Regions from separate parts of the Paenibacillus sp. CR_12 genome, predicted to be linked through region 2. Evidence: predicted binding sites of a transcription regulator. Region 2 holds the regulator's gene; the other holds the start of a gene.
What was found. The regulator CtsR, encoded in region 2, represses protease genes until heat stress. The targets are predictions, from matches to a motif close to ATGGTCAATAAAGGTCAAACA.

Region 1 (15,322 bases), on a different contig from region 2:
CTCAGCGAATTGCTTCGCAAGTTCCGGATCATTCTTCTCTTCACCAGGGTAAAAACGAACATTTTCAAGTACGAGCACATCGCCGTTTTGCAGCTTCTCGACTTGAGCTTTAACGGCTTCTCCTACCGCTTCATCCGCTTTGGCTACCGGTTTGCCGAGCAGTTCCGACAGACGCTGACTCGCCGGAGTCAGGCGCAAAGATTCTACGACCTCTCCTTTGGGACGACCCATGTGGCTGGCCAGGATGACTTTCGCTCCTTGCTCCACCAGATACTTAATCGTCGGCAAAGTCTCGCGAATACGAGTGTCGTCTGTAATTTTACCATCTTCGAGCGGTACATTGAAATCGACGCGGACAAACACCCGTTTGCCGCTTACTTCTACATCACGTACACTTTTCTTGTTCATCTCCACGTTCCTCCTAAGAAAACTATTCTCCTCACCGACAGCATGCAGTTGCTCTCGTATCTCTCTCTATCGTCTAACCAGCGCCCGGATTCTTATCTATTCTTCCCAGTGCTCTGGCATGAAAACAAGGAAAAACCATGAACCAAAGAGGAGACCCGTGAACGGAACTCCTCTTCGATTGAATGGCTAGATCAATTACAGACCTTTGCTTGCGATGTAAGCAGCGAGGTCAACGACACGGTTGGAGTAGCCCCACTCGTTGTCATACCAAGAAACAACTTTCACCATGTTGTCGCCAACTACCATAGTGGAGAGCGAATCGATAGTGGAAGAAGCTGGATCGCCATTGTAGTCGCTGGATACAAGCGGCTCTTCGGAGTAGTTCAAGATGCCTTTCAGCGGGCCTTCAGCAGCTGCTTTCAGAGCTCCGTTTACATCTTCAAGGGTTACGTTTTGGGACAGCTCAACTACGAGGTCCGTTACGGAAACGTTCTTCGTAGGTACACGCATTGCCATACCGTTCAATTTGCCTTTCAATTGTGGCAGAACGAGGCTAACCGCTTTAGCAGCACCTGTTGTGGATGGAATGATGTTTTCGGCAGCTGCACGAGCACGACGCAGGTCTTTGTGCGGAAGATCAAGCACTTGCTGGTCATTCGTGTAGGAGTGAACCGTAGTCATCATGCCTTTAACGATACCGAACTTCTCGTCAAGAACTTTAGCAAAAGGAGCCAAGCAGTTTGTTGTACAAGAAGCGTTGGAGATTACAGTATGGTTAGCTGCATCGTATTTGTCTTCGTTAACGCCCATAACGATGGTGATATCTTCGTCAGTAGCTGGAGCGGAGATGATAACTTTCTTAGCGCCGCCTTTCAAGTGAGCGGAAGCTTTGTCTTTCGCTGTGAAAATACCAGTGGATTCTACAACGATTTCAACGCCGTACTCAGCCCAAGGCAATGCTTCAGGGTTACGCTCAGCGAATACTTTCACTTCGCGGCCGTTTACAACGAGTGCGCCTTCTTTAGCTTCAACAGTTGCATTCAGTCTGCCGTGAGTTGTGTCATATTTCAAAAGGTGTGCCAGCGTTTTTACGTCCGTCAAATCGTTGATTGCCACGATTTCAACTTCGCTGTTGTTCAGCGCAGCGCGGAATACGTTACGTCCAATACGTCCAAAACCGTTAATACCTACTTTAACCATGAGTAGTTCCCTCCATATTTGTAAAATTTATATATTCAAGATTGGCCGTTAAGCCAATCAAGACAACAAAAAATGAAAAATCTGTTGTACGCCCGCGGACTCAGATGCCGGCGTCAATTTCCTTCTCGACTTCCAATGCTGCGGCTTCATCCGTAACGAGAATGTCCTCGTGTCCGAATTTCAGCACCGCGTGAATCGCTTTGCCCTTGCCTTGCCCTCCAGCAATGCCGATGATGGTCTCCGTCCGCATAATATCCTCCAGCCGGAGTCCAAGGGTAAGCATTTTGTGGACAACTTCGCCATCTTCGCTGAAATAATAGCCGAAGGATTCCGCGATCGCGCCATCTGCCTGCAAGTTCCGGATAGAGCCTTCATCCAGCTTCCGCCGTCTGGCCATCTCCATGGCATCCCCGATGCCGTGAATAATGACGCGGCTGCGCCTGATCACATCCACGATCTCCTGAATGTGCTGATCCTGAACCAACGATTGATAAGCATCCTCGCTGAGCAGATCCGGTACATGAAGCAATCGGTACTCAGCACCAACGCGCTTAGCCATTTTGGAAGCGATGGTGTTCGCTTGAATCTCCATGCTCTCCCCGAGGCCGCCTCGCGCCGGCACAAACCAAGTGCTTGTCAACGGTTCGCCGCCAGGCAAAGAGGACATCTGCTCTGCCACTTCGGCGAGCGTGGAGCCGCCTGTTACGGCAATCGTATCTCCATCCTGGACAAAGTTAAGCAGCGTTCTTGCTCCGGCCCGGCCAAGCTCACGTTTGACTTCCGGAGATGACTCGCTGTCACCGGGAATAATGACCACTTTACGAAGCCCGTAAGCCTGACGAATCTTCTCTTCCAGTTCAACCAGTCCGAACAACTCATTCATGACCGGTTCCAACTCCTCCAGCAAGCATATCCCTGAGCCGCTGATCCGCATGCCGAGCGTTTCAATCTCGATCAGCCCTTGCGCTTTCAGAAGATCAGTCTCTGCTCTGAGAACACGCTCGGTCATCGATAACGATGAAGCCAGTGTTCTTCGGCCAACAATTCCGGACAACTTGATCTGATGAAGGATGGTATACCTTCGTTTAAGAGTGTCCATCAGATCCGGCAGAAGTTGCTCTTGTATTTCTAATAGGTTACGCATGCATTCCACTCCTGCAAACTTCGTCTCGGCTCTCCTACCTGGTCGTAAAATGTCCCAGTTAAACTTTTTAAGTCCCACCCTTATTCTAACCAATAATCATGCCGGTTGCAAGTGTCCGAAAGTATATTTCTCTACCCCAGGCATTCTTATACATTATGGCCAACTACCTGCTCGTCTATATAATAGGAACAAAGTTTTGTCCGCTATTGTATTTTTGAAATAGATGCGGTATAATCAACTTCGTTGCTGATTTTTGTGCGCCCGTGGTCCAATGGATATGACGTAGGCCTCCGGAGCCTGAGATCGAGGTTCGATTCCTCGCGGGCGCGCCATTATAACATTTATTCTCTATACTGATTACCCTAAAGTGCCCATAACGGCTCTTTTTTTTACTCAATAGTTTGACTTTCTTTGACTTTTTGATTTAAATTGTTTATCATGTGGGTAATACGGTAACAGTATTTATATGAGGTACTTAAGAGGAGGTTTTCCACGTGAGTTTTATACCTATGGTCGTTGAACAAAGCAACCGCGGTGAGCGGGCGTACGACATCTATTCCAGATTGCTGAAAGACCGCATTATCTTCCTCGGCTCCGACGTAAATGACGTGGTCGCCAATTCCATCATTGCCCAAATGCTGTTCTTGTCGGCTGAGGATCCCGAGAAGGATATTCATCTTTACATCAACAGCCCTGGCGGTTCCATTACCGCAGGTATGGCGATATTCGATACGATGCAGTTCATCAAGCCGGACGTCTCGACGATCTGTGTCGGCATGGCTGCTTCCATGGGCGCATTCCTGCTTAACGCAGGCGCCAAAGGCAAACGCTACGGTCTCCCTAACAGCGAGATCATGATTCACCAGCCGCTCGGCGGCGCACAAGGTCAAGCCACGGATATTGAAATCCGTGCCCGCCGCATTCTCAAAATGCGCGACAAGCTGAACCGCATCCTGTCCGAACGCACCGGCCAACCGCTGGAGCGCATCGAGAAGGACACGGATCGCGACTACTTCATGACGGCTGACGAAGCCAAAGAGTATGGCCTGATCGATCAAGTACTGGAAAACACACCGCCGCAAGGCTTATAAAAGAAATGAAGTAAAGGGCAGGCGCCGTTATCCGGTGCCTGCCTTTTCTTATCCTCTGGATTCATCGAAAACTTCGAATACTAAATAGTGAGAGTATCCCCTTCGGGTGCTGTTGAAATCGGGAAACATGAATGATTAAATAAGGAGGTTTCCCGATTCCAAAGGCGAACGCGTTGCTCCTCCAAGGATACTCTCACTTCGGTACGATTTTTTCAATAAAACATAAAGACGGTAAGGCCATCCCCCTCCTAAAAGGCCTGTCTTAACTTGAGGGGAGGGGAAAAAGGGTACGCCTATGGTGAGATACACAAAAAATCCCCTTGATCATAGGGCGCAGGAGTATATGCTCCACGCTCAATTGATCAGGGGATTTATCGCAACGGGTTCCAGCACAGTGTTACATCAGGACAGCATCATGTATCTAAACAAGCTATAGTATGAAATTTAGTGATTACAGTTTACACAAACCGCCTATGATATACTCTTACTTCCACTCTTTCAGCTTCAGCTCAAACTCAGGAAATCCATAGGCATAGGCGGTGTATTCATAAAGCTGGAAGTACAGCACCGCCGCGTTATCCTTCACATAGAAGTCGGCATCGGCAGGCACTCCCTCAAAACCGCCGAGGTAACCTCCCTCTTTCTTCATCTTGCTCAGCACAAGGTTGTTCAGCTTCTGCTTGTTCTTGCCCTGCATGTTGATGAAATCGCCCAGCTTCATTTGCTTGCCGTCCTTCAAGGAGAACGTGAAGCTTTTACGGAAGGTCATGCCATGGGCACCGCCGGTGTACGAATAATCATACGCCGTAATGCTCAGGATGTCGTTCTGGTTGTAATGGACCACGAAGTCACCGCTGAATTCGTAAGGGAAACTGGATTCCGACGGCGGGAATTCCTCGGCGTTTCCTTCCGCGCCGGTGATTACGCCGGACGCATTTTCTTTCAACACTTTGTTGATTTCGGCTTGGACCTCCGCATTATCGAGTCCGCTGATTACAGGATAGTTCACAACAGCGTCTACGCCCTGAATATTCTTCTTGAGCGCAACCGATTTAATGGTAATGTCATTCAGCTTCTTCTGTGTCATGCTCAGTGTTTTCAAGGAAGGATTCCATTGTCCCTGAACGCCCATGTATTCGCTGATCGTTTTGAACGGCAGATACAGACGTCCATTGATGATCTGTCCGCCAGGCTCGCCGGCATACGAACCGTTCACCAGAATGCCGATTTCGCTTGCAGCATACACGGCGGCGCTCAGCTTGTTATAGCCGTTACCCAGTGTATACGTGCGTTTTTTGGAATCATATTTAAGAGGCATCCCCAGACCATCCCGCAAAGCTGTCGCTGGCACATAAGTTACCCCATGCAGCACTAGACCTTTTTGTGACAAGGTTTTGCCGTTCCATTTCAGTACAACTTCATTTTTCGACGTTTTTTGGCTGGCGGAAACGGGTGCCTTAGCGGCGCTTGCATCGATGACCTGTCCGCTCAAACCAAGACTACCAAGCAGGACACTAGTTGCAATTAATGATGCACATACACGAAATTTAGGATTCATATCAGAATTCCACCTTTGTTAAATTAAGTTTCCGTTAGTTGTTAATCTATTACCCTTAATCATTATAAGGAAAGCTTTCAATGTATTGGTAACAAAGTGAATGACAATTTTGACTCCATGCCATAGGACCTATACATTCTCATGATTCTTTCCGGACGAACGCCGCTGCGCTAAGAAACACACCGAACAAGAGAGCACTTGAACCCGCAAGCAGCAGTAGTTCACTGCCTTGGACAACGTAAGCAAGAAGAATCAAACCGATGCCAACGAGTGCACTGTGAATGCTCGTCAGCAGCAGATGCAGCGCGCTTTTCCTGAAAAAATTCAGAAAAAAAACAGCAGCGATGCCTGCAACAATCAAAGCAATAAACCCCATGCTCGTCAGATCACTCAAGCTGCTTCTTCCTTTCTGGGATACCCCATTTATAAAAAACGGGCCTAAACCGTATACAACCTCCTTATATATAACAACGAAAAGGATCCTGAAGTTGTGGTGGAATTCCTGAAAATCGGCCAATTCTTCCCACTTTGGGACTAATGTCTCATTCTGCTCTGCAAAAAAAAGAGCCCATCCCCTTTAGGGGACAGGCTTCCTTTATTACAAAAAGATGAAGAACTGAAGCTTATACTAACGACCGCTCTTCAGTTCGGTCCATAAACGATCATAGACGGAGAGCGAGTCACCGACATTATCGAGCCACTCGGTACGGCCCAGCTCCTCTTCCGTCAGGTTGATCATCGTATTGGCGCGGTATTCCTCGCTATGGAATTCCATCGCTTTCGTGTTCGGATTGCTGTATCCGATAAATTCATAGTTTTTGGCACTGACTTCAGGCTCCATCATGAAGTTGATGAATTTCTCGGCCAGCTCCTTATTCTTCGCGCCTTTAGGAATCGCGTAGTTGTCCGAGAATATGGTCGCTCCTTCTTCAGGCACCACGTACGCTACATCCGGATTCTCCGCCGCGATGAACGCCGCGTCACCGGACCAAACCGTGGCAATCCAGCCTTCCTCCTGAATCATCTTCTGCTTAATATTGTCCGTATCAAACGCAAGGACATTGGGCAGCAGTGTCTTCAGCTCATCGGATGCAGCCGTGATTTCCGCCTCATCCGTGCTGCTGTTGGATTTCCCTTGCTTTTTCAGCGCCATGCCGATCATTTCACGGTTGTCGTCCAGAAGCAGGACTTTGCCCTTGTATTCCGGATTCCAGAGGTCTTCCCAGCTGTTGATTTCGTCCTTCACATACTTCTTGTTATATGCAATTCCCGTTACTCCGGACGTGTAAACGATCGAATATTTATTGCCCGGGTCATAAGACGGATCTTTGAAAGTATCCGTAATATTGACGAAGTTCGGGATATTATTCATGTCAAGCGGCTCAAGCAGCTCCGATTCAATCATCGTTTTGACCATATAATCGGACGGCTGAATGAGGTCATAACCGCTGCCGCCAGCCTTGATCTTAGCCAGCAGGTCTTCGTTGTTCGCGTAGTTGTCGTAGGTTACCTTCACGTCGAACTTCTCCTCAAAGTCCTTCAGCACCTCGGGATCGAAGTTATCCGCCCAGCTGTAAATATGAAGCGTCTCCTTATCCGAGCCGCAGCCGGCCAGCAGTCCTACAGACAATACCGCAACCATGCCTGCCGTCAGCAGGCGGGTCCATCTTGATTTTTTCAATTCAATATCTCCTCTCTTTCCACTTGCATGTTTTAATTTTATTTCGAAAAAAGCGTTTCTATCGCTTAGATCGGTAATGTTTTGTGTTTCTTCTGCCCATTGCCGCGGTTAAGAATATATTGGGCTAACAGGATCAGCGTGATACTGACCAGTATGAGCAGCGTACACAGCGCGTTGATCTCTGGCGAGATGCCGCGCTTCACCTGAGCGTATATATAGATCGGCAGCGTTGTTGAGCTTGGGCCGGCGACGAAAAAGCTGACCATAAAATCGTCCAGCGACAGCGTGAAAGCAATCAATGCGCCGGAGATAATGCCCGGTGCAATCTGCGGCAGCGTGACGTGCCGGAACGTTTGCCAAGGCGTGGCGCCCAAATCCTGGGCAGCCTCGTCCAGCTGTTTGCCCATCCCTGACAGTCGGGCCGTTACCACGACATAGACGTACGACAGGCTGAACGTAATATGGGCGATGATCACCGTTGCCTTGCCAAGCGGCATGTTCAGTTGACTGAACAGCACCAGCAGCGACAGCCCCATAATAATATCCGGGATGATGACCGGCAGATACAGCAGGCCATTCATGCCGCTGCGGCCTTTACGCCCCAAATTCCGAAGCGAGAGCGCCGCTGCAGTCCCGAGCAGGGTGGAAACGATCGTCGAGATGACGGCCACCGTCAAACTGTTCATCAGCGCTTCCATCACGTGCCGATTCTGGAATAGCGACACATACCAATCCATCGTAAAGCCTTCCCAATTGCCGCTAAGCCGCGTATCGTTAAAGGAATAGATGATAATCATGACGATGGGTACATAGATGAAAGCCATCATAAGGAAAGAGTGAACCCCGAGCAGCGGGTGATTCTTCTTTTTCACTTATCTCCCCTCCCCTACGCGTTGATGGCGGGCTTGCATCGCCCGGTTAAAGAGCAGGATCAGCACCAAGGACGTAATCACAAAAATAACCGATAACGCCGCTCCAAAGGGCCAGTTGCGCGCACCCAGGAACTGCTGCTGAATGATATTGCTGATCATGGAGGACTTGGCGCCCCCCAATATATCCGTGACGACAAACATCCCGGAAGTCGATACGTAGACCAGAACCGCACCCGTCATGATGCCGGACTTGCTCTGAGGCAAGGTAATATGCCGAAATGCCTTCCATCTGGAAGCGCCCAGATCGCTGGCCGCATCCAGCAGACGTTTGTCCATCTGCTCCAAGGCCACGTAAATCGGCAGCACCATGAACGGAATGAAGTTATACACCATCCCGAGCAGTACGGCGCCGTACGTATACAGCATCTGAATCGGCTCGTCGATCCATCCAACCCACATCAGCAGGCTGTTTACCACGCCTTGCGTCCGGAGCAGCAAAACCCACGCATAGGTTCGAATCAAAAAGTTGATCCAGAACGGAACCGTGATCAGAATCAATCCCCAGGTTTGGATACGCGGGGAAGCGTTGGCTATATAATAGGCCAAAGGATAGCTGACTAACAAGCATATCACCGTAGTCAGCAGCGACAGTACCAAGGTATCCCAGTAGATGCCCAAATATAATGGATCAAAAAAAGTCTTGTATCCTTCCAGACTGAAGGAAAACACGACATTCCCGAGCGAATCCCGCGAGAGAAAGGAAATGCCGACCACGATCAGCATCGGAACGATTAGGAACAGGGATAACCACAGCAGCACCGGAGTCAACAGGAACCTTGATTTCCTCATGGCCCGATGATCACCTCATCCTTGGCGTTCCAGTTCACCCCAACCCGTTCGCCAACCTCCCACGGATGGTCATCCGAGATATCGAGGGCAATCGTGACCTTCATCGGCTCATCGTCCAATTGGACCAGCAGCTTATGAACGCTGCCGAGGTACTGCACATCCTCAATCACGCCGCTCTTCTTGGCACCCGATTCCCGCTGGGGAATGAGTTTCTCCGGCCGTACGGCAAAAAGCCCCTCGGGCGAGGAGAAGACGTTATTCTCCCCTACAAACGTGGCGGCAAACAGCGTTTGCGGTCTCGCATAGATCTCGCGCGGCGTGCCGATTTGCTCTACCCGTCCATGGTTCATGATGACGATCCGGTCGGACAGCATCATGGCTTCCTCTTGGTCGTGCGTTACATATACAAACGTGATCCCGAGCGTCCGCTGCAAATGCTTGAGCTCGGACTGCAGGTTCTTCCGCAGCTGCAAATCCAGCGCGCCGAGCGGTTCATCCAGCAGCAGCACCTTCGGCTTGTTGGCGATGGCGCGCGCAATGGCCACGCGCTGCTGCTGTCCGCCGGACAACTGGTGCGGGAAGCGTTCCCGCAAGGCGGTCAGCTGCGTTATCGCAACAGCCTCGTCCACGCGCTCCTTGATGAGCTGGCGCGACATTTTTTTCATTTTCAGTCCAAAAGCGATATTGTCTTCTACGGTCATATGCGGAAACAGAGCATAGTGTTGGAATACCAAATTCAAATCCCGCTTGTTCGCAGGCATATCCGTCACATTCTGACCCGCCAGCCATACCTGTCCTTCGGTCGGCTGCTCGAATCCTGCTATCATTCGGAGAATCGTCGTTTTGCCGCAGCCGCTGGGGCCCAGCAAAGTCAGGAATTCCCCTTCTTTAATGGAGAGCGACAGCGGATGCACGACCGCTTGTCCCTGAAAATGCTTCTCGATCTGGACAAGTTCAATCACATGCATCAACCCCTTCTTCAAAATGTGACCTGTTCGTTTCCATGTGTACATCCTATTACCAGTATGCACAAAAACGTTCTCCACTAAGAAGAAACGGTCCTACTGCCTGTTATGCTCAGGTTGGCAGAATCCGTTTCTTAAGGGTGGAGGCGGTTAGAAGTCTCTACTAAGAAAAAAAAGCCATATCCATGGGTATGGCTTTAAACGTTAGATCAAAGTTCAGTTTTTCGCATATTCACTATACCTCGTTTTCCCCCTATACACAACACTTTTCTGAGTATTTCGACAGGGGAAGGGCCGGATATGGCACCGGAAAATGGTATTTCATTTTTTAAATGACATGCTAAAAAACCGTTCGCCCGATAAAGACCGGAATGAACGGTTTTCTCGCATGCTGCGTCGATTACAGCGACTACTTCAGCTGGTATTGCACGTACAGCTGTGTCGTGATTTTGATCTCGCCCGGCTTCACGGAGGTGTTTGCGCCCGCGTCCGCTGCCGTGGACTGTGCTTCCATCGCCATTTTTTCGAGGCCATAGATGGTATCTACGCCAACGGAACCTTCCACAATGTTCAGTACGATACCGAGTTGACGCTTGGACGCCTTCGCCATCGCTTGTGCCTTCAGGTCTGCGTTAGCCATCGCCTTATCAATCACTTGCGCTTCGAATGCATCGCGGTTCTCAACCGAGAAACGGGCGTTGCCGATGGAATTGGCGCCGGCATCGGATGCTGCATCGAGCAGGTCCCCGACTTTGCTCAGATCGCGAAGCGTAACTTCCAGGGAATGATAGGCGGTGTAATTTTTCACTTTACGTCCATTCTCATCGGAGTACGTATAGTTCGGTTGTACATAGAACTGCTCGGTTTTGATATCCTTGTCGTCGATCTTCCAGGTTTCTTTCAACAGCTTCGTAATCTTATCCATTTTCAGCGCATTGCTCTTCTGTGCGGATTTTGCGGTTTCCGCATATGATTCTGCCCCGATGGAAAGATAAACGATATCTGGCTTCACCGAGATCTCGCCTTTACCAAGTACGGTAAGAAGGTTTTGCTGTGCTGCCTCCGCCGCGTGCACCTCGGTTGCTCCGCTCAACCCGACCCAAGCCGTGCTGCCAGTCAGCAGTGCGCCTGCAATCATGATAGAACCTACTTGTTTGACCCATCTTTTCATCTTTGTCAGCCTCCTTCGATATTGGCATCGCTGCCATGCTTGCCTTACCCTTCTAACGTGAGGGAATTGGTAAATGTTGCATCCAAAATTCAATTATTTTATATAACAAGTAAACAACCTTAGTCCAGTTAAGGACTAAGGCTGCCTAGTAACTAAATACACTTTTGATTAACAAATCTTTAATATCGAACCATTAAGGTATTACTTTTCCAGTTATAAGTAATTGCCAAGAGAAATTATATCCCGTTCCATCTCCTCTATTTATCGTTGCATTAAGTTTAAGCCCCAGCTGTGTATTGAGCCCCCCTTCGAGAACATCTACCCAACCCTTATCCTTTAAATTAATTAAATTAGTCTCACCAGGAGTGTAGCCTATGGCGACTTCTCTTTGTTCCTGAGTTTGAGCGTAACCATTAATTCCAGGACCCCATTGCAAGACTGTTCCATTAATAGAATGAACCGAAACCCTGCCATTTGGATTTTCAAGTATGTCATATCGATAGTAAATTTTATCCAGTCCAATAAAGGTCATTCCATCTTTTGTAGTAGTGTGATAATGAAGCCGTATAGTAAGCTTAACTCTGCCTGCAGGATCAAGTTGAGAACCGCCGTAATCATAAACAGCTAATGGTTCAATGGTAACATCCGAAACATATTGTTGCATAACCTCCCCCGTTTCTGGATTTTGCAACTCTCTATAAAGAAATGTCTCATTCTCGGTAACCTTCCCATCTCCATAAGCATTACCAGTGACTCCATTTTGTAATAGAGTATTGTCTCCCTGAATTAGTGAAGTAACATCGATTGGACTGTCAACTATTGAACTTTTGTCTTCAGTATTATATTGTTTTATAACTTGATAACCATCCGGTACTTCAACATCTAATAGTGGGTTGTTACCATTATTCTCCGCTGCGCTCACCATCTCTGTTAAAGAGGATATGATCAATATACAGACCAGCGACAAGCACAACATCTTGCTCTTTATTCCGTTCATTAAATCTACCTCCATTAAATATATTTTTAACCCTCCTAAAAGTTACCATTTTTACATTTCGAAGTCAATACTTGTATTGTTTTTTTGAATATTTTTATGCAAATAATAAAGTCAAAGAAAACAACGTAGACCTGTATTGTAATTCTATTCTATTATGACACGTTAACTATTACACCGCATTCACTATGTAAAAAAGTACAAGTTAGCAATCAAGCATTATTACTATCATAATTCGCGAATCCCGAGATTATAATTGGTAATTACTAATATTACATTTATTTCTTAACAATAGTAGTCCACTACTTGAACCCCCATTCATTTACTAGGTCAACTTTGTTCGCAACTTATAGAATTTACCTAGACAAAAAGTATCATCCTGGCATGAGGATTTGCTTCATTTGATATCTGGCTAACGGAGTAGGAGAAATTGCCACGAAACATGAATAATGCCCTCCGGACTTCCAAATGGAAGGGAAGGGCTGCAAAGTTTTTTTCGTTATTTGAGCTTTCGGAACTACTTCCGTATCCATCTTTTATTTCTTAGGATTAATTATGAAGTGCACAGAACACTCCCTATAAAACTCTTCCAGTTATAGATATAATCGACAAAAATCCTCTTTATTCCAACTTATCCACGATCACTGCTTTGTATCGCCGGAACTCTTGTATGGCACCACCACGGTAAATGCCGATCCCTTCCCCGGCTCCGATTGGAGCGTTATTCTCCCTTGGTGGATATCCACGATCCGCTTCACGATCGACAACCCAAGCCCGCTGCCGCCAGCCGCGCGATTACGCGATTTGTCCGCTTTGTAGAAGCGCTCGAAGATATGCAGCTGATCCGAGTCCGACATCCCGACCCCCGTATCGGTCATGGTAACCTCGGCTCCGTCTTCCCCTGCTTTCAGCACAATGGTGATCATGCCGTCCTCGGGCGTGAACTTGATGCTGTTGTGCAGCAAGTTGGTCCACACTTGACTCAGCAGATCCTCCGTCGCCTCAATCTCGACCTCGGCGAGATCCAGATCCACCTGAATCCGTTTCGCCAGCCACTGCGGCTCATGCGCCAACACGACGGCGCGCAGCTGCCCGTCGAGCCGGTAACGGGCCCTTTCAAAGGCAGGCTGATCGCCTTCCAGAGACGACAGCTTCAACAGATTGTCACTCAGCTGCGACAAACGGCGGCCCTCTCCCTCGATGATCTCCAGGTAACGGGCTCTCTTCTCCTCGGTGAGACGCGGATTTCGGAGCGCCCTTGCGAACCCCCGAATCGAAGTGAGCGGGGATTGGATTTCATGGGACACGTTGGAGATGAAATCCTGCCGCATCGTCTCCATGCGCCCCAGCTCGCCGGCCATGTCGTTAATGCCGGAGGCAATCATCCTGAACTCCCCGCGCCATTGGTGTTCATCCATCTTCACACTGAAATCCCCCTGGGAGATCCGGCGCATAGCATCCGTAATGGAATTCAGCATGGCCATTTGCCGGTGCTTGAAGAACATCCCCACGACCAGCATGCACAGGAAGAAAATGATGACGCCGACAAACAAGTCGATCAGCTGGACGGCATAATCCCATGGCGGCGTTCCCGTCCAGTTGTAAAGAAACCGCGTCACGTAGGTCGCCGCCGTCCATGACGCTCCCAAGACCGCGAAGATTAGGATGGTCTGAATCGTCTCCCGAACGATTTTCCACAAGATTTTGAGCGGTCTCCTCATCAGCTCTCACCTGCCTCCAGGCGATACCCCAGGCCGCGAACCGTTCGAATCCTGAACCGGTACTTCTCCTCCGGGAACCGTTCCCGCAGGCGATTCACGTGAACGTCCAGCGTGCGTTCGTTCCCTTCAAAGTCATACCCCCATATATCCTCGATCAGCCGGTCGCGCGTCAGCGTGCTCCCCGGATAACTGGCCAGTTTGAAGAGCAGCTCAAACTCCTTTAACGGCAAGGTAAAAACCGCATCGCCGGCTTTGGCCTCATAAGTTTTACGGTTCATCTGCAGGTTACCGATCGTGACCGTCTGCGATGCGGCTACCTGATATCGCTTCAGCAGCGCTTTGACGCGTACGACAAGCTCCGCGGGCTCAAAAGGCTTCACGAGATAATCGTCCGTGCCCAGCTCAAAACCCTTCACGATCTGTCTCGTCTCCCCTTTTGCCGTCAGCATCAACACCGGAATGCCGGTATTCCTCCGAATCTCCCGACAGAGCTCCCATCCGTCCATATTGGGCATCATGATATCCATCACGACCAGATCGACCGAAACTTGCTCCATCACGGACAGGGCCTCGACGCCATCCGAGGCCTCCATCACCTCTTCCATCCCCGCCTCCTCCAGGAACACCTTGATAAGTTCGCGGATGTTCGGATCGTCGTCCACAACCAATATTTTTGCCATGATGGCCCCCCCTTCCTTCTATGGCTCTACAAGCTGCTTTTAAGCCTCGATTGCCTCATTCATCTGCAGCTGCTGAACGGCAAACTCCCTGTACATATCATGCTGCCCGATCAATTCATCATGCGTTCCCCGGCCGGTCACCGTTCCTTTTTCTATAAATATGATCTGATCGGCCCCCACCACCGTGGATAACCGGTGCGCGATAATGATCGTCGTCCGTCCAGCCATGAGGTTCTTGAGCGCCTTCTGCACCTCGATCTCGGAACGGCTGTCCAGACTGGAGGTGGCTTCGTCCAGCATCAGGATCTTGGGATCCCGCAGCAGAGCCCTGGCAATGGCAATCCGCTGCCGCTGTCCGCCCGAGAGCTTCACGCCCCGTTCGCCCACATCCGTATCAAAGCCGCTAGGCAGTTCATCAATGAATCCATCGGCATACGCCATTTCTGCCGCTCTTCGAAGCTCAGCGTCACTCACTTCGCGGTCCATTCCGTAACATAAGTTGTCGCGTATGGTTCCGGCAATCATCGGACTTTCCTGCGATACATAGCCGATCAACCCGCGCCAGGAGCGTAAGGAGAAGGTATCTATGGGCGTCTTGCCCAAGCGGATCCGTCCCTTCTGCGGCAGGTAGAAGCGCTCCAGCATGGAGAACAGCGTCGTTTTCCCTCCGCCGCTCGGCCCGACCACGGCCGTGACCGTCCCCGGCTCCATCTGAAAGCTGATATCATTCAGCACAAGCTCATCGGGCTTATACCCGAACGAAAGGTTCTCGATCGACAACCGCTGGTTGGCATCCGCCACCTCGTCACCGGCCGTAATGGATTCTTCGTCTGCATCCAGGGTTTCCAATATTCGCTCCGTCGCTCCCTTCGCCTTCTGCAGCTGGGTAAAAAACGTCGTTAACTGCGTCATCGGCATGACGATCTGAATCAGGTATAGGATGAACGCAACCAGCTCTCCCGCGGTCAGTGCTCCGGTGGATACCTGC
Region 2 (15,322 bases):
CAGGGCCTCCTCCGATTGAGGAAGTGCTGGAGCTGCTTCAGAAGGACGACATTATCACTCATTATTTGAACGGGAAAGCCAACAATTTATTCGATTCGGGCGGAAAGCCGATTCCTGCCCTGACCGAAGCGATTGCCCGCGGCGTTCATCTGGATGTCGGCCATGGTACGGCGAGCTTCTCGTTCCTGGTGGCGGAGTATGCAAAAGCCCAAGGGATTAAGCCGGATACGATCAGCACCGATATTTATCGCGGCAATCGCATCCATGGTCCGGTGTACAGCCTGGCCAATGTCATGAGTAAGTTTCTGTATTTAGGATACGGCTTGCAGGAAGTGGTCGCTGCGGTAACGGACCATGCAGCCGCATGGCTGGGCCGTCCGGAGCTGGGCCGAATTCAAGTCGGCGACGCTGCCCACCTTACCCTGTTCGCGGTGCGGCAGGGACCGATGAGTTTGACCGATTCCGAAGGGGAGACCCGAATCGCTGACCGATATATCGAAGCCAAAGGAGTGGTAGTCAATGGATCATTCATTACATGCTAAATACGGGTTGAAACGCGTGGTGAACGCCAGCGGGCGCATGAGCATTCTTGGCGTGTCGGCACCGACGGATACCGTCATGGAAGCCATGCGGATCGGTGGACAGAGTTACGTGGAAATCGCGGATCTGGTAGATAAAGCAGGCGATTACATGGCGCGCATTCTCGGCTCCGAAGCGGCTGTTGTCGTCAATTCGGCTTCCAGCGGCATCGCTCTATCCGTGGCTGGAATCGTCACAGAGGGCAATCGCAGGCGCAGTGACCGACTGCATCAGGAGCCGATTGCGAAGAACGAGATCATTCTGTTTAAGGGGCATAATGTGCAGTATGGAGCTCCCGTCGAAACGATGGTTTATCTCGGAGGCGGCAAGGTCGTAGAGGTAGGGTACGCCAACGAAGGGCGTAAGGAGCATATCGCAGAGGCGATAAATGAACGGACCGCTGCCATTTTATACGTGAAGTCCCATCACTGCGTGCAGAAAAACATGATTTCGGTGGAAGAAGCGGCAGAAGTGGCCCAGGCACATGGAATACCGCTGATCGTGGATGCCGCTGCCGAGGAGGATATCCAGAAGTATGTGAAGTACGGAGATCTGGCTATTTACAGCGGTTCTAAGGCAATCGAAGGTCCGACCTCCGGTATAGTAGGAGGCAAGCGCCAATACGTGGAGTGGGTGAAGGCGCAGCTGCATGGCATTGGGCGGAGCATGAAGGTCGGCAAGGAAACGACGTTTGGATTGCTTCAGGCGCTGGATGAGTATATGGTGAAGGAAGATAAGAGCGAGTTGGAGAAGGCGGCACTGGAGGAAATGAAGTCCTTATCGAAATTGCCGGGCATTGAGGTTACGATCGTGCAGGACGAAGCGGGAAGAGCGATCTTCCGGGGACGCGTGAAGGTCAATGAGGAGGCGGCCGGGGTAAGCGCCAAATTCATGAACGATCAGCTGCGCGAAGGCGACATTGCGGTGTATACCCGGGATTACGGCGTACGCCAGGGGTATTTTGATATCGATCCTCGCTCGCTTTCCGGCGATGATTTGCAAGTCATTATAACGAGAATACAGCAGATTGCAGGGGGAAACTAAGATGGCAAACATGGAGAAACGTCTTTACAGAAACCGCGCGGCATTAAACGTTCTTGCAGGCAGCATTCAGAATGCGAAGGAAATATTCGAAGCTTCGGAAGGGCATGTGCTGGTCGGCGTATTGTCGAAAAATTACCCGAATGCGCAGGAAGCCGTCATCGCGATGAAGGAGTACGGGGCCGTCATCGAGGATGCGGTATCCATCGGCTTGGGCGCCGGCGATAACCGTCAAGCGGCGGTGGTCGCGGAGATCGTGAAGAGCTACCCGGGCACGCATATCAATCAGGTGTTTCCGGCGGTCGGTGCAACCCGTGCCAACCTGGGCGGCGAAGAAAGCTGGATTAACAGCCTCGTGTCCCCTTCGGGACAAGTGGGCTACGTGAACATATCTACCGGACCGGTGAGCGCTGCCGGATCGGACAAAGCCGTCGTCCCCGTAAAATCGGCAATCGCGCTTGTACGCGATATGGGCGGCAACGCACTGAAGTATTTCCCGATGCAGGGCTTGAAGCTGGAAGAGGAGTATCGTGCGGTAGCGAAGGCATGCGCGGAGGAAGGATTCGCGTTAGAGCCGACGGGCGGAATCGATAAAGAGAATTTTGAAGCCATCGTCCGCATCGCGTTCGAGGCAGGAGTACAGCAGGTCATCCCTCACGTATACTCCTCGATCATCGACTCGGCCAGCGGGGATACGATCATTAGCGACGTGCAAGAGCTGCACCTTAAGTTAAAAGCGCTGGTTGATCAATATGCCTAAGACGATCGCTGCATTTGGCGAAGTGATGATGCGTCTTCAAGTACCAGGGTATGCTTCCTTGGCACAAGAGAGCCACCTGAACTATTCCTTTTCCGGGACGGGTGTCAACATCGCGTCGGCCGTGGCAAGGTTCGGACATGCGGGGTACCTCGTCAGCACGCTTCCCGACAACCCGCTTGGCGAAGCGGCGATCTCATATCTGCGCAAGCTTGGGATCGGCACTTCGCTCATTAGCCGCGGGGGCAAATATGTCGGCATGTACTTCCTGGAGAATGGGTTTGGCGTTAGACCCGGTCGTGTGACCTATACGGATCGCCTGGGCAGCAGCTTTAATACGGCGGAGGATGCCATGTACGATTTCGATGCGATTGCCGAAAAGATCGACGTGATCCATTTTTGCGGCATCACCCTTTCCATGAACGACACCGTGCGGGGTCAGATGAAGGTCTTGGCTCGCAAGGTCAAGCAAAGCGGCGGAACGGTTGTGTTCGACTGCAACTACCGTCCTTCCTTATGGGGCGCTGACCGCTACGATTTTGCCAAGCCGCACTACGAGGAAATGCTGTCTTTGGCGGATATCGTCTTCATGAACGAGAAGGATGCCATCCATATCCTTGGCATGGAAACAACTCGGGAGGATCGGCACGAACAGCTGCAGGAGTTGATTCCGAAGGTGGCGGCGAAGTATAATATTACGGTTGCGTCGGGTACCCACCGCAAGATCAACGGGGACAATACCCATTCCCTGCAAGGCTATCTTTACACGGATGGAGCGTTTCATTTTTCCCAAACGTTGACGTTCTCCGTCCATGACCGCATCGGGGCGGGCGATGCCTATGCCAGCGGTGTGATTCATGGGATCTCGGAGGGATATGAGCCGGGCCGGACGGTTGAGTTTGCCGCAGCGGCGGCGATGCTTGCCCATACCGTAACGGGAGATACGCCGACGGCAAACGAACGCGAAGTGCTTCAGGCGATGAGTCATCATATGTCTGACGTGGAAAGGTAGGAGGAAGCATGTCGATCACGCGGAAGAACGGTCCATTATACTTGCAAATCAAGAAGATCATTAAAGATCGGATTCTGCATGGGGTATATCCACTTGGTTCCCATATTCCTTCCGAGCCGCAGCTGGAACAGGAATTTAACGTCAGCAAAATGACGGTTCGCAATGCGATCCAGGAATTGTACCAGGAAGGGTATGTAGAGAAGCGGAGCGGTGTGGGAACGATCGTAACCCGGAACACGTCCTTTTCCAAGCTGTCCAAGGGGAAGCTGTTTACCGAGATTTTGGTTGAAGAGGGCCACCAGATCCGGAAGCGCCATCTGAAGACGGAATGGGTGCACAATGAACCGGATAGCGAATTGTTCCTGAAATTCGGTGAGCGGTGCCTGCTGATCGAGCGGCTGTATTTGCTGGACGGGAGCCCGTTTATCTACTACACCCATTACGTATCGTCCCTGGTGGACATGGGGGAGGAGTTCGATTCAAGCGAACTGCCGTCCTTGTATGAACGTATCGAGGAGAGCCAAATCACGCTGGAGAATTTCCGGGACCGTTTCCTGGCGACCGTGGCTAATGAGGAGATTGCCTCACTGTTGGGCGTAAGCGCCGGGACCCCGTTACTGAAGCGGTTGAGATCCTCCTACGACCAGACGGGCAGCATCATTGAATACAGCATCGGGTATTACAATACGGAGTTACAGCATTATTTGATCAGTTATGATGCTTAAGATACAGAAAACGACAGGAAGAAGTGGCCAAGAGACCGGTTTTAATCCGGAACGTTGGCTGCTTCTTTTTTTATTCCTTCGGTTGAATTGTTCTTCGGAAAAGGGCTATAAGCGATCGAAGAAGTGGGTACAATAAGAATACAGGCATAGCGCGAACATTTGAGAAGTACCCTCTTGGCAAAATGAAAAAATGTGCTATAATGAGATCAAAGTCAAAGAAAGTCAAAGTCAACGAGAGGGTTCGCTGATTTTGATTATGGTTAATCAACGTATAAGCAAGGCTCTGTGCGGACGTGTAAGATCACTATCCGTCTTAACGTTTCAAACAGTGGAGGATGAACAGACCATGCGTAATATCTCTGATATTATCGAACAATACCTGAAGAGCATTTTGCAGGAAAGTCCGGAAGGAACCGTCGAAATTCAAAGGAACGATTTGGCGGAGCAATTTTCTTGCGTTCCTTCCCAGATCAATTACGTGATCAGCACTCGGTTCACGCTGGAGAAGGGCTTTCTTGTCGAGAGCAAGCGCGGCGGGGGCGGATACATACGCATTCAGCGTATCGAGCTTCCCCAGCATACTGCACTCCAGCAGCACCTTCATCATACCATCGGCAGCATGATTGACCAGACGGTAGCGGAAGGCTTGATCTACCAGCTGGAGGAATCCCGGTTTTTGACGAAGCGGGAGGCCAGCCTGATGCGGGCCGCCGTTTCAAGGGAATGCCTGAATGTGAAGCTTCCTTATCGGGATGAGCTGCGCGCAAGGATTATGAAGGCGATGCTGATTTCTTTATTAGGTAAGTGAGTCTGTGTAAGGAGGCATCGGAGTATGTTATGCCAAGAATGCGGTAAACGGCCGGCGACACTTCATTTCACCAAAATTGTGAACGGGGAGAAAACGGAGTTTCACTTTTGTGAAACTTGTGCCCGCGAAAAAGGGGAATTGATCCCCGGTACGTCGAATGGTTTTTCTATACACAGTTTGCTGTCAGGCCTGCTGGATCTGGATCCTTCAGGCAAGGGCCAGACCCCCGGTGCGAAAACGGCCCAGACGCTGCAATGCGAGGAATGCGGCATGACGTATTCCCAGTTCAGCAAGCTTGGCCGGTTCGGCTGCAGCGCGTGTTATAAATATTTCTCGGATCGATTGGATCCGTTGTTCAAGCGAGTCCATGGGGGAACTTCCCATGTGGGCAAAGTGCCGAAGCGTACCGGCGGCCGGATTCAGATCAAACGCCGGATCGATGAGCTTAAAAAGGAGCTTCAAATGAGGATCCTGCAGGAGGAATTTGAAGCGGCTGCCGAGATCCGGGACCAAATCCGCGAGCTGGAGCGTAACATTGCTCAGGGATAAGATCGTTACATTTTGCACTTTAGTAGGAGGAATGCGTGATGTCTAATCTCCGGTTTACCGATTCGGCGCTGAGCGAGTGGATGCGCGGGAACGGTCAGGATTCCGACATTGTCATCAGCACCCGCGTGAGGGTGGCGCGCAACCTGCAGCATCTTCCTTTCCCGCTGCTCGCAACGGATCAGCAGTCGGGAGAAGTGCTAGAGCGCCTGACCCATGTGTTAAAGGATAAGGAGGATTTGCAGGATTTCGGGCATTTGCATGTAATTAAATTAAGTGAGATTGATGAGCTGGATAAGAAGGTTCTCGTCGAGAAGCATCTGATCAGTCCCAATCTGGCTAATGAATCCCGGAACGGTGCCGTCATCCTTACCGAAGATGAATCCGTCAGCATTATGATCAATGAAGAGGATCACCTGCGCATACAGTGTCTGTATCCCGGATTTCAGGTTCGGGAGGCATGGAGCCGCGCGACGGCGCTGGATGATATTTTCGAATCCGAGATCGATTATGCTTTTGATGACAAAAGGGGTTACCTAACGAGCTGTCCGACCAATGTCGGCACCGGCCTTCGCGCTTCGGTCATGATGCATCTGCCCGCGCTCGTCATGACGCAGCAGATCAATCGGATTCTCTCGGCCGTATCGCAGGTAGGCTTGACCGTTAGAGGAATTTACGGCGAGGGCAGCGAAGCTTTAGGCAACCTGTTTCAAATCTCGAATCAGATTACGCTCGGGCAAACCGAGTCGGAGATCATCGAGAATCTTCACAGCGTGGCCCTGCAGATCATCGAGCACGAGAAGAATGCCAGGGCGCGGCTCCTCAGTGAATCCAAGCTCCGTATCACGGACCGGGTCATGCGTTCATACGGCATCCTGTCCTATGCAGCGGTCATGGATTCCAAGGAAGCGGCTCAGCGCTTGTCCGATGTTCGGCTAGGCGTGGATCTCGGCCTGCTGGAAGGGCCGGAAATTCCGGTCATGAACGAGCTGAACGTGAAGACGCAGCCGGGATTTCTCCAGAAGACCTATGGAGAGGGCATGAATCCTTCCGAACGCGATATGTACAGGGCTAAGCTCATTCGCGAGACATTGGGCAACCGTTAAGAAGTCGTTAGTTATTATTTCTCGGTTTACAGTTGGATGACGGTATAAACGTCTTAGCCGGCGATACACCGAAATCCGCGAGGTTCAATATATTAATTGAAACGTGGAGGTGCAATACTATGATGTTTGGCAGATTTACGGAACGCGCACAAAAGGTGCTTGCATTGGCTCAGGAAGAAGCGGTACGCCTGGGTCACAACAATATCGGCACAGAACATATCCTGCTTGGACTTATTCGTGAGGGAGACGGCATTGCAGCCAAAGCGCTGATCGGACTTGGACTTGGTCTTGAGAAAATCCAGGACGAAGTGGAGACATTAATCGGACGCGGACAGGAGCAGCCAACCAACATTGCTTACACGCCTAGAGCGAAAAAAGTGATTGAGCTCTCCATGGACGAAGCCCGTAAGCTTGGCCATACGTATGTGGGAACCGAGCATATTCTGCTGGGGTTGATTCGCGAGGGCGAAGGGGTTGCGGCACGCGTGCTGAACAACCTGGGCATCAGCCTGAACAAAGCCCGTCAACAGGTGCTGCAGCTGCTGGGCAGCAGCGAAGCGGTGTCTAGCCATCATGGCACGCCGCAGAACGTGAGCACGCCTACATTGGACAGTCTCGCTCGGGATCTGACCGCCATTGCCAAGGAAGGCAATCTGGATCCGGTCATTGGCCGCAGCAAAGAAATCGAGCGCGTGATTCAGGTGCTTAGCCGCCGGACCAAGAACAACCCGGTACTGATCGGTGAACCGGGAGTAGGTAAGACGGCGATCGCGGAAGGCTTGGCACAGCGCATCATTAACAATGAAATTCCGGAGACGCTGCGCGACAAACGCGTGATGACGCTGGATATGGGCTCAGTCGTAGCAGGTACGAAATACCGCGGGGAGTTTGAGGACCGCCTGAAAAAAATCATGGATGAGATTCGTCAAGCCGGCAACATCATTCTGTTCATCGATGAGCTGCATACCTTGATCGGCGCAGGCGGAGCAGAAGGAGCCATCGACGCTTCCAACATCCTTAAGCCTTCATTGGCGCGCGGAGAGCTTCAGTGCATCGGGGCTACCACGCTGGACGAATACCGCAAATACATTGAAAAAGACGCTGCACTTGAGCGCCGCTTCCAGCCGATCACGGTGGATCAACCGTCGCCGGAGGAAGCCATTCAGATCCTGTACGGTCTGCGTGACCGTTACGAAGCGCATCACCGCGTGAAAATTACCGACGAAGCGATTGAACAGGCCGTGAAGTTGTCCGACCGCTACATTACGGACCGTTTCCTGCCGGATAAAGCGATTGACCTGATTGACGAGGCCGGTTCGAAAGTTCGTCTTCATACGTATACCATACCGCCAAATCTGAAAGATCAGGAAGCGCATCTGGAGGACATCCGCAAGGAGAAAGACGCAGCCGTCCAAAGCCAGGAATTCGAGAAAGCGGCAGCGCTGCGCGATACGGAGCAGAAGCTTCGCGAGGAGCTCGAAGTCACGAAGAACCAATGGAAAGAAAAACAAGGACGTACCGATTCCGAGGTAACGCCGGAGGACATCGCCGACGTTGTCGCCAACTGGACCGGTATTCCCGTCAATAAACTGAAGGAAGAAGAGACCGAGCGTCTTCTGAATCTGGAAGAAATCCTTCACAGCCGCGTAATCGGCCAAGAGGAAGCCGTCAAAGCCGTAAGCCGTGCGGTTCGCCGGGCACGCGCAGGACTGAAGGATCCGAAGCGCCCAATGGGCTCCTTCATCTTCCTGGGTCCTACCGGGGTAGGTAAAACCGAGCTGGCACGAGCTCTTGCCGAGGCCATGTTCGGAGATGAGAATGCGGTCGTGCGAATCGACATGTCCGAGTACATGGAGAAGCATTCCACGTCGCGTCTCGTCGGAGCGCCTCCGGGATATGTCGGCTACGAGGAAGGCGGTCAGCTGACCGAGAAAGTGCGCCGCAAGCCGTATTCCGTTGTCCTCCTCGATGAAATCGAGAAGGCGCACCCTGAAGTATTCAATATCCTGCTTCAAGTGCTGGAAGACGGACGCCTGACCGATTCGAAGGGCCGCGTGGTGGATTTCCGGAATACCCTGATCATCCTGACTTCCAACGTCGGAGCGGAAGCGATCAAGAAGAACTCCACGCTTGGATTTACCGCCGTGACGGATGCAGGCCGCGATTATAACAACATGAAAGGCAAAGTGATGGATGAGCTCAAGAAGAGCTTCCGTCCGGAGTTCTTGAACCGGATCGACGAGATCATCGTGTTCCACTCTCTGGAAGAGAAACACATTGCCGAAATCGTGACGCTGATGTCCGACGAGCTGCGTAAACGCCTGAAAGAATTCGAGGTGCATTTCGAACTCACGGACAAGGCGAAGGCCTTCATAGCGAAGGAAGGATACGATCCGGCCTTCGGTGCCCGTCCGCTGCGCCGGGCTATCCAGAAGCACATCGAGGATCGCCTTTCCGAGGAGCTGCTGAAAGGCAATGTGGCCAAGGGCGACTCGCTTGTCATCGATGAAGCGAACGGCGAACTGGTTGTGAACAAGAGTGAAGGTGTAACGGCGGCATCGGCCGAAACGGAATAAGATAAATAACATCACCCCGCTGGAGTCAAATCCGGCGGGGTTTTTGATTTAAATGTTAACGGATGATGAAGGCTTTGTATGGGGCAGCTACATGGATGCTTAGAGGTTATATGGATGAATGGCATATTACGAAAACAGTTCCCTCATGTATCAACCCAGCGGAGAGGACGGAATCGTTCTGAAGAAGCGACAGCGGTCGCCTTTAAAACCGGGAAACCACTTTGATTTCGATTCCAGTTCCCTGGTTTTAACAGCGATCGCAAGAACGATCCGGCAGCGAAGGGGACGCGGTTTTTCAGCAGCAATTAACGCATGTTCACCCCCTGCTCCTTCAAATTTGAAACAAATCCATTTCATCCCGCGTAAAGTTTCCAATTAACCTTTACGTTGAATTATAAGAAATGGTAAACTTTGAGTAATGCCTGATTTTGCAGGGTTTTACGGAATCCGACAAATGATGCGCGACATAAAGGAGACTCACATGGCAAAAACTAAGACGAAATTTTTCTGTACCGAATGCGGCTATGAAGCGCCCAAATGGTTCGGAAAATGTCCGGGCTGCCAATCATGGAATTCCATGGTAGAGGAGACCGAGACGGTAATCAAGACCCAGGGGATGAATTCCCCTCTTTTTCATAGTAAAGAAAAACCCCTTTCGATCATAAATATAGAAAGCGGTAAAGAACCCAGAATCCAGACGGGCATTGCGGAATTGAACCGGGTGCTCGGGGGCGGGCTGGTCCCGGGCTCGCTCGTGCTAGTCGGCGGCGATCCCGGCATCGGGAAATCCACGCTCCTGCTTCAAGCCTCCAACCGACTGGCCCAGAACGGCATTCGCGTTCTGTACATTTCCGGTGAGGAATCCGTGCGCCAGACCAAACTGCGCGCTGACCGGCTCGGGGCGCTGTCCCCGGAGCTGTTTGTCCTCTGCGAAACCAATCTGGAATCGATCGAGGAAGCCATTGAGAACGTACAGCCTGGCTTCGTTGTCATCGACTCCATTCAGACGGTGTACTTGCCTGAGGTAACCAGCGCGCCGGGCAGCGTATCCCAGGTTCGGGAATGCACGGCCCGCTTTATGCGGCTGGCGAAGGTGAAAGGCATCGCGACCGTCCTTGTCGGACATGTGACAAAAGAAGGCGCCATTGCAGGTCCAAGGATGCTGGAGCACATGGTGGATTGTGTGCTTTATTTTGAAGGAGAGCGTCATCATACTTACCGCTTGCTTCGCGCGGTGAAGAATCGTTTCGGTTCGACGAATGAGATTGGCATTTTTGAGATGGGTGAGGATGGGCTTCGGGAAGTCGGGAATCCATCGGAGCTCTTTTTATCCGAACGGCCTTTGGGCGTAGCGGGTTCGACCGTAGTTGCAAGCATGGAGGGTACGCGCCCGGTTCTGGTAGAGCTGCAGGCGCTCATCTCCACGACGCACTTCCCGTCACCGCGCCGGATGGGCACAGGGGTGGACCATCACCGCATGAACCTGATCATTGCCGTGCTGGAGAAACGGATGGGGATGTACCTGCAAACCCAAGACGCCTACCTGAACGTAGCGGGCGGCGTGAAGCTCGATGAACCTGCGGTGGATCTGGCCATTGCGGTCAGCATCGCATCCAGCTTCCGCGACATACCGACCAAGCCGTACGACGTTATTTTTGGCGAGGTGGGGCTGACCGGCGAGGTTCGCGCCGTTTCAAGAGCGGAGCAGAGGGTAAGAGAAGCCGAGAAGCTGGGTTTTAAGCGCGTTCTCATGCCGGAGAAGAGTTTGAAGGGATGGAAGCATCCGAAAGGAATACAAATTATCGGAGTCAACACCGTTGCAGATGCATTAGCGGTTGCGTTAGATTAGGGGGCATACGAAGGTGAAAGAAACGAGCCAACTGGACAAAATGAATGATTTGCTGAAGCTGGTAGCACCGGGAACGCCGTTTCGCGACGGACTGGAGAACGTGCTGCGGGCGAAGACGGGCGCCCTGATCGTTGTAGGCTACAGCCCGGAGGTAATGGAAGTTGTCGACGGCGGCTTCTCCATTAACTGCGATTTTTCGCCAAACTATTTATACGAGCTCGCTAAGATGGACGGCGCCATCATCTTGAGTGAAGACTTAAAACGAATCTTATATGCAAATACCCAGCTGATCCCGGATTCCTCGATCTCTTCCATCGAGACAGGGATACGGCACAGAACGGCGGAGCGGGTGGCGAAGCAGACCGGCAAGCTGGTGGTGTCCATCTCGCAGCGCCGTAACATTATTACGCTGTACCAAGGCTCGCTGCGGTATGCATTGAAGGAAATCGGCGTCATCTTAACCAAGGCGAATCAGGCCATACAGACGCTGGAGCGATACCGCGTGGTGCTTAACCAATCGCTGACCAACCTCTCGGCATCCGAATTCGAAGAGCTGGTCACCATCCCGGAAGTCGTGAACGTCATACAGCGGGTCGAGATGGTGCTCCGCATCAAGAAGGAGATCAAGCGCTATATCAACGAGCTCGGCAACGAAGGCCGACTGATCAGCATGCAGATGGATGAGCTTGTGAGCAATATGGAGGAGGAGGCTTGGCTGCTGTATGCAGACTATGCCCGGGAGTACAGCGAGGAGAAGATCCGCGAGATCATTCTCGCGCTCAAGCGTTCAACGGATGAGGAGCTGCTGGACATTCACCATATCGTACGGCTTCTTGGATACCCGGCTTCCGCCGCTGCTTCGGAGGAAGAAATACTGCCGCGCGGTTACCGGATTTTGAACAAAATCCCGCGCCTTCCGAATGTGATCATCCGCAACCTGGTGGACCAGTTCCATGACTTATCCAGCATTATGACCGCTTCCATCCATGAGCTGGATGAAGTAGACGGGATCGGCGAGGTTCGGGCACGCACCATCAAAGAAGGCTTGAAACGCTTGCAGGAACAAGTATTCATTGACAGACAAATCTAAAAGCCCTACAATCGATGTTCGAACGTACATGAACGAGGTGAATATAAAAATGACGAAATCAATTCCGAACATGTTTACTTTAGGTAATCTGTTTCTCGGAATGATTGGTATCATCTTGGCGACGGAAGGTCGAACGAGTATGGCTGCCATTATGATTATCATTGCCATGCTCCTTGACGGACTGGATGGTCGGGTAGCTCGGGCCTTGAATGCCCAAAGCGAATTCGGCAAGGAACTTGACTCCTTGTCCGATGTGATTTCATTTGGCGTAGCACCGGCACTTATTATGTATACCGTAGCGTTTACGGATATTAATACCGCATTGGCTTGGACAGTGACCGCCATATTTCCGATGTGCGGCGCACTGCGGCTTGCAAGATTCAATGTTCGTCCGGGCATCCCGGGATATTTTATCGGCCTGCCGATCCCCGCAGCGGGAGGCGTGCTCGCCACCCTGGCGTTGTTCCATGAAGAGATTACAGCACCTTATATGATTTTTGCCGTACTATTGCTTTCTTACCTCATGGTTAGCTCAGTCAAGTACCCGAATTTCAAAAAGATCGGCATTCCGAAAACAGCGATTAAATTTACGCCTTTGGTCATCATTGGCGCCGTGATGGTAGCCGTGTTCTTTCCGGAGCAGACCTCCATGCTGATCTTCGTGCCTTTGGTGTTGTATGCTGGTTACGGCTTGAAGCAGAATTTCCGCAGGCTTAACCGTAAAAACCGTCGCAAAAAAGATGACCGCAATTCCGATGAAGCCTATCAGTCTTCGGACCGGTAAACGGATGCAAGGACATATATCCAAATAAAAAGCATTTATTTCCCTGCGAGGAGCAGCGAGATAAATGCTTTTTTTGTATGCATGGAGCACCTTGCCGTTAAGGTCCGTTTCGGTATGTAAGCGGCTTTTACGACAGGTTGAAGAGACCCAATGTGGAGCATTTCTGCGACTCCTTGACAACAACCTCATCCAGTTGAATGTCCAGAAGATTCGCAAGGGCAGACATATAAAATAGGTTGCGGCCAAGCTCGGTGCTTACCGCTTCGCGGCAATTCTCGCACAGATGGCCTTCGACGTGCGTGCCTGCCAATTCCCGGGCTGATTCGAGATCAGCGCCGATATCGAAGGTTTGCTTCGTGGCGTGGAGCTCGATGCATCCGCATTCTGTGATGGCCTTGGTGACGGCCCGGTTGACTGAAGCATTGCTTTGACCATTTTTAGACAGAACATCCAAGAGACTGCGGTGACGGAGCAACAATTCGGAAACTTGGTCCTGAAAAGCCTGTAAACTAGGAGCGCTCATTTATACATCCACCTCGATATTATGAATTGAGTTCATTATATTCCACTACTTCAGCCGATTTCAACCAGTTTCAGGCGTGTAAAGGCGGTCAATTCCAGTTGTGAGGTCGATGTCAGTACACGTCAAAGCCTGATGGGTGTAGGTAAAAACAGGCAGGTCATCCCATCCGGAAACTTTATAAGAAAAACTTCAATCGGCACGATTACGACTTTGTAAATTGGACCATACTGGAAATAGAAGCCAAGATTATCAGGTATAAAAAGGAGGTGTGCGGAAGCTCATGTTAAAAAAAGCTATCTTAGCATTTACGGTATTATGCGGAGCATGGGGCGGGTATACGTTATATCATACAATGGAACGGTCTTTCTCAGGGCTCTCGCCTATGTTTGGACAAGGAATATTTGCAGCGGGAAGCGGGGCCTTCGCGGTGCTTGGAGGATTATTGTTTGGCATGATCGGCGTGCTGTCGGCGGATCGGGTAACGAGATGGCTGCACAGCCTGATCTCTTCGTTCTCCCGGATCCCGATGAATGAGCTGGCCGCGGGAACGGCGGGATTGTTGAGCGGTTTGCTGCTGTCTTTATTGCTCTCACCGGGGCTATCCTTGCTCGGACAAGCAGGGCAGCTGCTGCAGGTCGGCATCACCCTGCTCGGCGGCTACATCGGTTTACGCATTGGATTGGAGAAGAAGGATGAACTGGCTTCCCTATGGATGTCGGGGAAGTGGAGCCAAACCGCCGAGCCGGAAGGCCGGCGCGTGGAGGAACATAAAATTCTGGATACAAGCGTTATTATTGATGGCAGGATCGCAGATATTTGCAAAACCGGATTTATTGAAGGAACGATTGTCATTCCCGAATTCGTCCTGGAGGAGCTTCAGCATATTGCGGACTCCTCGGATCTTCTGAAGCGAAATCGCGGCCGGCGCGGGCTTGATATCTTGAACAAAATCCAGAAGGAACTGGATGTAAAGGTGCTTATCTACGAAGGCGACTTTGAGGAGATATCCGAAGTGGACAGCAAGCTGGTGAAACTCGCCAAAGTGCTTCAAGGCAAAGTGGTCACGAATGATTTCAACTTGAACAAGGTTTGCGAGCTGCAAGGCGTGTCGGTGTTGAACATTAACGACCTGGCCAACGCGGTGAAGCCTGTGGTTCTGCCAGGGGAAGAAATTCTGGTGCAGATAATCAAGGACGGCAAAGAGCATGGTCAGGGCGTCGCATATCTGGATGACGGCACGATGATCGTAGTGGAGGGCGGACGCGAGTATATCGGCACAATGATGGAGGTGCTGGTTACCAGCGTACTGCAAACCTCGGCGGGCCGGATGATCTTCGCGAAACCAAAACTGTTGGAAAAAGCCCAGTAAAGGGGTATGATGGGGATATACATATCCGGTATTCGTCCTTTTGTGGCGTTTGGGTGAGACAGGAGTTTGGTGTGTGATGAGTAACTTCGGCGCCGTCATCGTAGCGGCGGGAAAAGGAACGAGGATGGGCACCCGGGAGAGCAAGCAGTACTTGGTTCTGGACGGTAAGCCCATTATCGTTCATACGCTTGAAGCATTCAGCCGGATACCATGGCTGCAGGAAATTGTGCTTGTAACGGGGATGGATGATGTTTCTCGCTGCCAGTCCTGGGTGCAGGAATACGGTTTGGATAAGGTGTCTGCCGTAATCCCGGGCGGAAGCGAGAGACAACAGTCCGTATATCAAGGCATCAAGCAAATCTCTTCAGAATGGGTAATGATACATGACGGCGTAAGGCCGTTCGTAACGCAAGAGGAAATTGAAGCCTGCCGCGATGCGGCGATCCGCGAAGGCGCCTCGGTACTCGGGGTTCCCGTGAAGGATACGATTAAGCAGGTGAACGGTAAGGGGCTGATTACAGGTACCCCGGACCGTCAAAGTCTGTGGGCCGTCCAGA

Region 1: the regulator CtsR is predicted to act here: its motif matches at 3,151-3,171, upstream of clpP (ATP-dependent Clp endopeptidase proteolytic subunit ClpP).

Annotation. Positions count from the first base shown of each region.
Region 1 covers NZ_JAVFHO010000005.1:621,575-636,896, forward strand. Annotated here, with positions in the region: gene RB297_RS21385 (phosphoglycerate kinase) at 1-408, opposite strand, end outside; gene gap (type I glyceraldehyde-3-phosphate dehydrogenase) at 604-1,608, opposite strand; gene RB297_RS21395 (sugar-binding transcriptional regulator) at 1,709-2,752, opposite strand; tRNA gene RB297_RS21400 (tRNA-Arg) at 3,010-3,084, shown strand; gene clpP (ATP-dependent Clp endopeptidase proteolytic subunit ClpP) at 3,247-3,843, shown strand; gene RB297_RS21410 (PdaC/SigV domain-containing protein) at 4,328-5,401, opposite strand; gene RB297_RS21415 (hypothetical protein) at 5,541-5,795, opposite strand; gene RB297_RS21420 (ABC transporter substrate-binding protein) at 6,030-7,082, opposite strand; gene RB297_RS21425 (ABC transporter permease) at 7,148-7,954, opposite strand; gene RB297_RS21430 (ABC transporter permease) at 7,955-8,803, opposite strand; gene RB297_RS21435 (ABC transporter ATP-binding protein) at 8,800-9,771, opposite strand; gene RB297_RS21440 (SIMPL domain-containing protein) at 10,178-10,939, opposite strand; gene RB297_RS21445 (hypothetical protein) at 11,133-11,936, opposite strand; gene RB297_RS21450 (sensor histidine kinase) at 12,575-13,654, opposite strand; gene RB297_RS21455 (response regulator transcription factor) at 13,654-14,334, opposite strand; gene RB297_RS21460 (ABC transporter ATP-binding protein) at 14,374-15,322, opposite strand, start outside.
Region 2 covers NZ_JAVFHO010000014.1:6,114-21,435, forward strand. Annotated here, with positions in the region: gene RB297_RS30030 (amidohydrolase/deacetylase family metallohydrolase) at 1-542, shown strand, start outside; gene RB297_RS30035 (DgaE family pyridoxal phosphate-dependent ammonia lyase) at 520-1,623, shown strand; gene dagF (2-dehydro-3-deoxy-phosphogluconate aldolase) at 1,625-2,380, shown strand; gene RB297_RS30045 (sugar kinase) at 2,373-3,389, shown strand; gene RB297_RS30050 (GntR family transcriptional regulator) at 3,398-4,114, shown strand; gene RB297_RS30055 (CtsR family transcriptional regulator) at 4,461-4,922, shown strand; gene mcsA (protein-arginine kinase activator protein McsA) at 4,947-5,471, shown strand; gene mcsB (protein-arginine kinase McsB) at 5,510-6,574, shown strand; gene clpC (ATP-dependent protease ATP-binding subunit ClpC) at 6,694-9,150, shown strand; gene radA (DNA repair protein RadA) at 9,632-10,999, shown strand; gene disA (DNA integrity scanning diadenylate cyclase DisA) at 11,013-12,089, shown strand; gene pssA (CDP-diacylglycerol--serine O-phosphatidyltransferase) at 12,139-12,873, shown strand; gene RB297_RS30090 (nucleoside triphosphate pyrophosphohydrolase family protein) at 13,001-13,396, opposite strand; gene RB297_RS30095 (PIN/TRAM domain-containing protein) at 13,677-14,765, shown strand; gene ispD (2-C-methyl-D-erythritol 4-phosphate cytidylyltransferase) at 14,842-15,322, shown strand, end outside.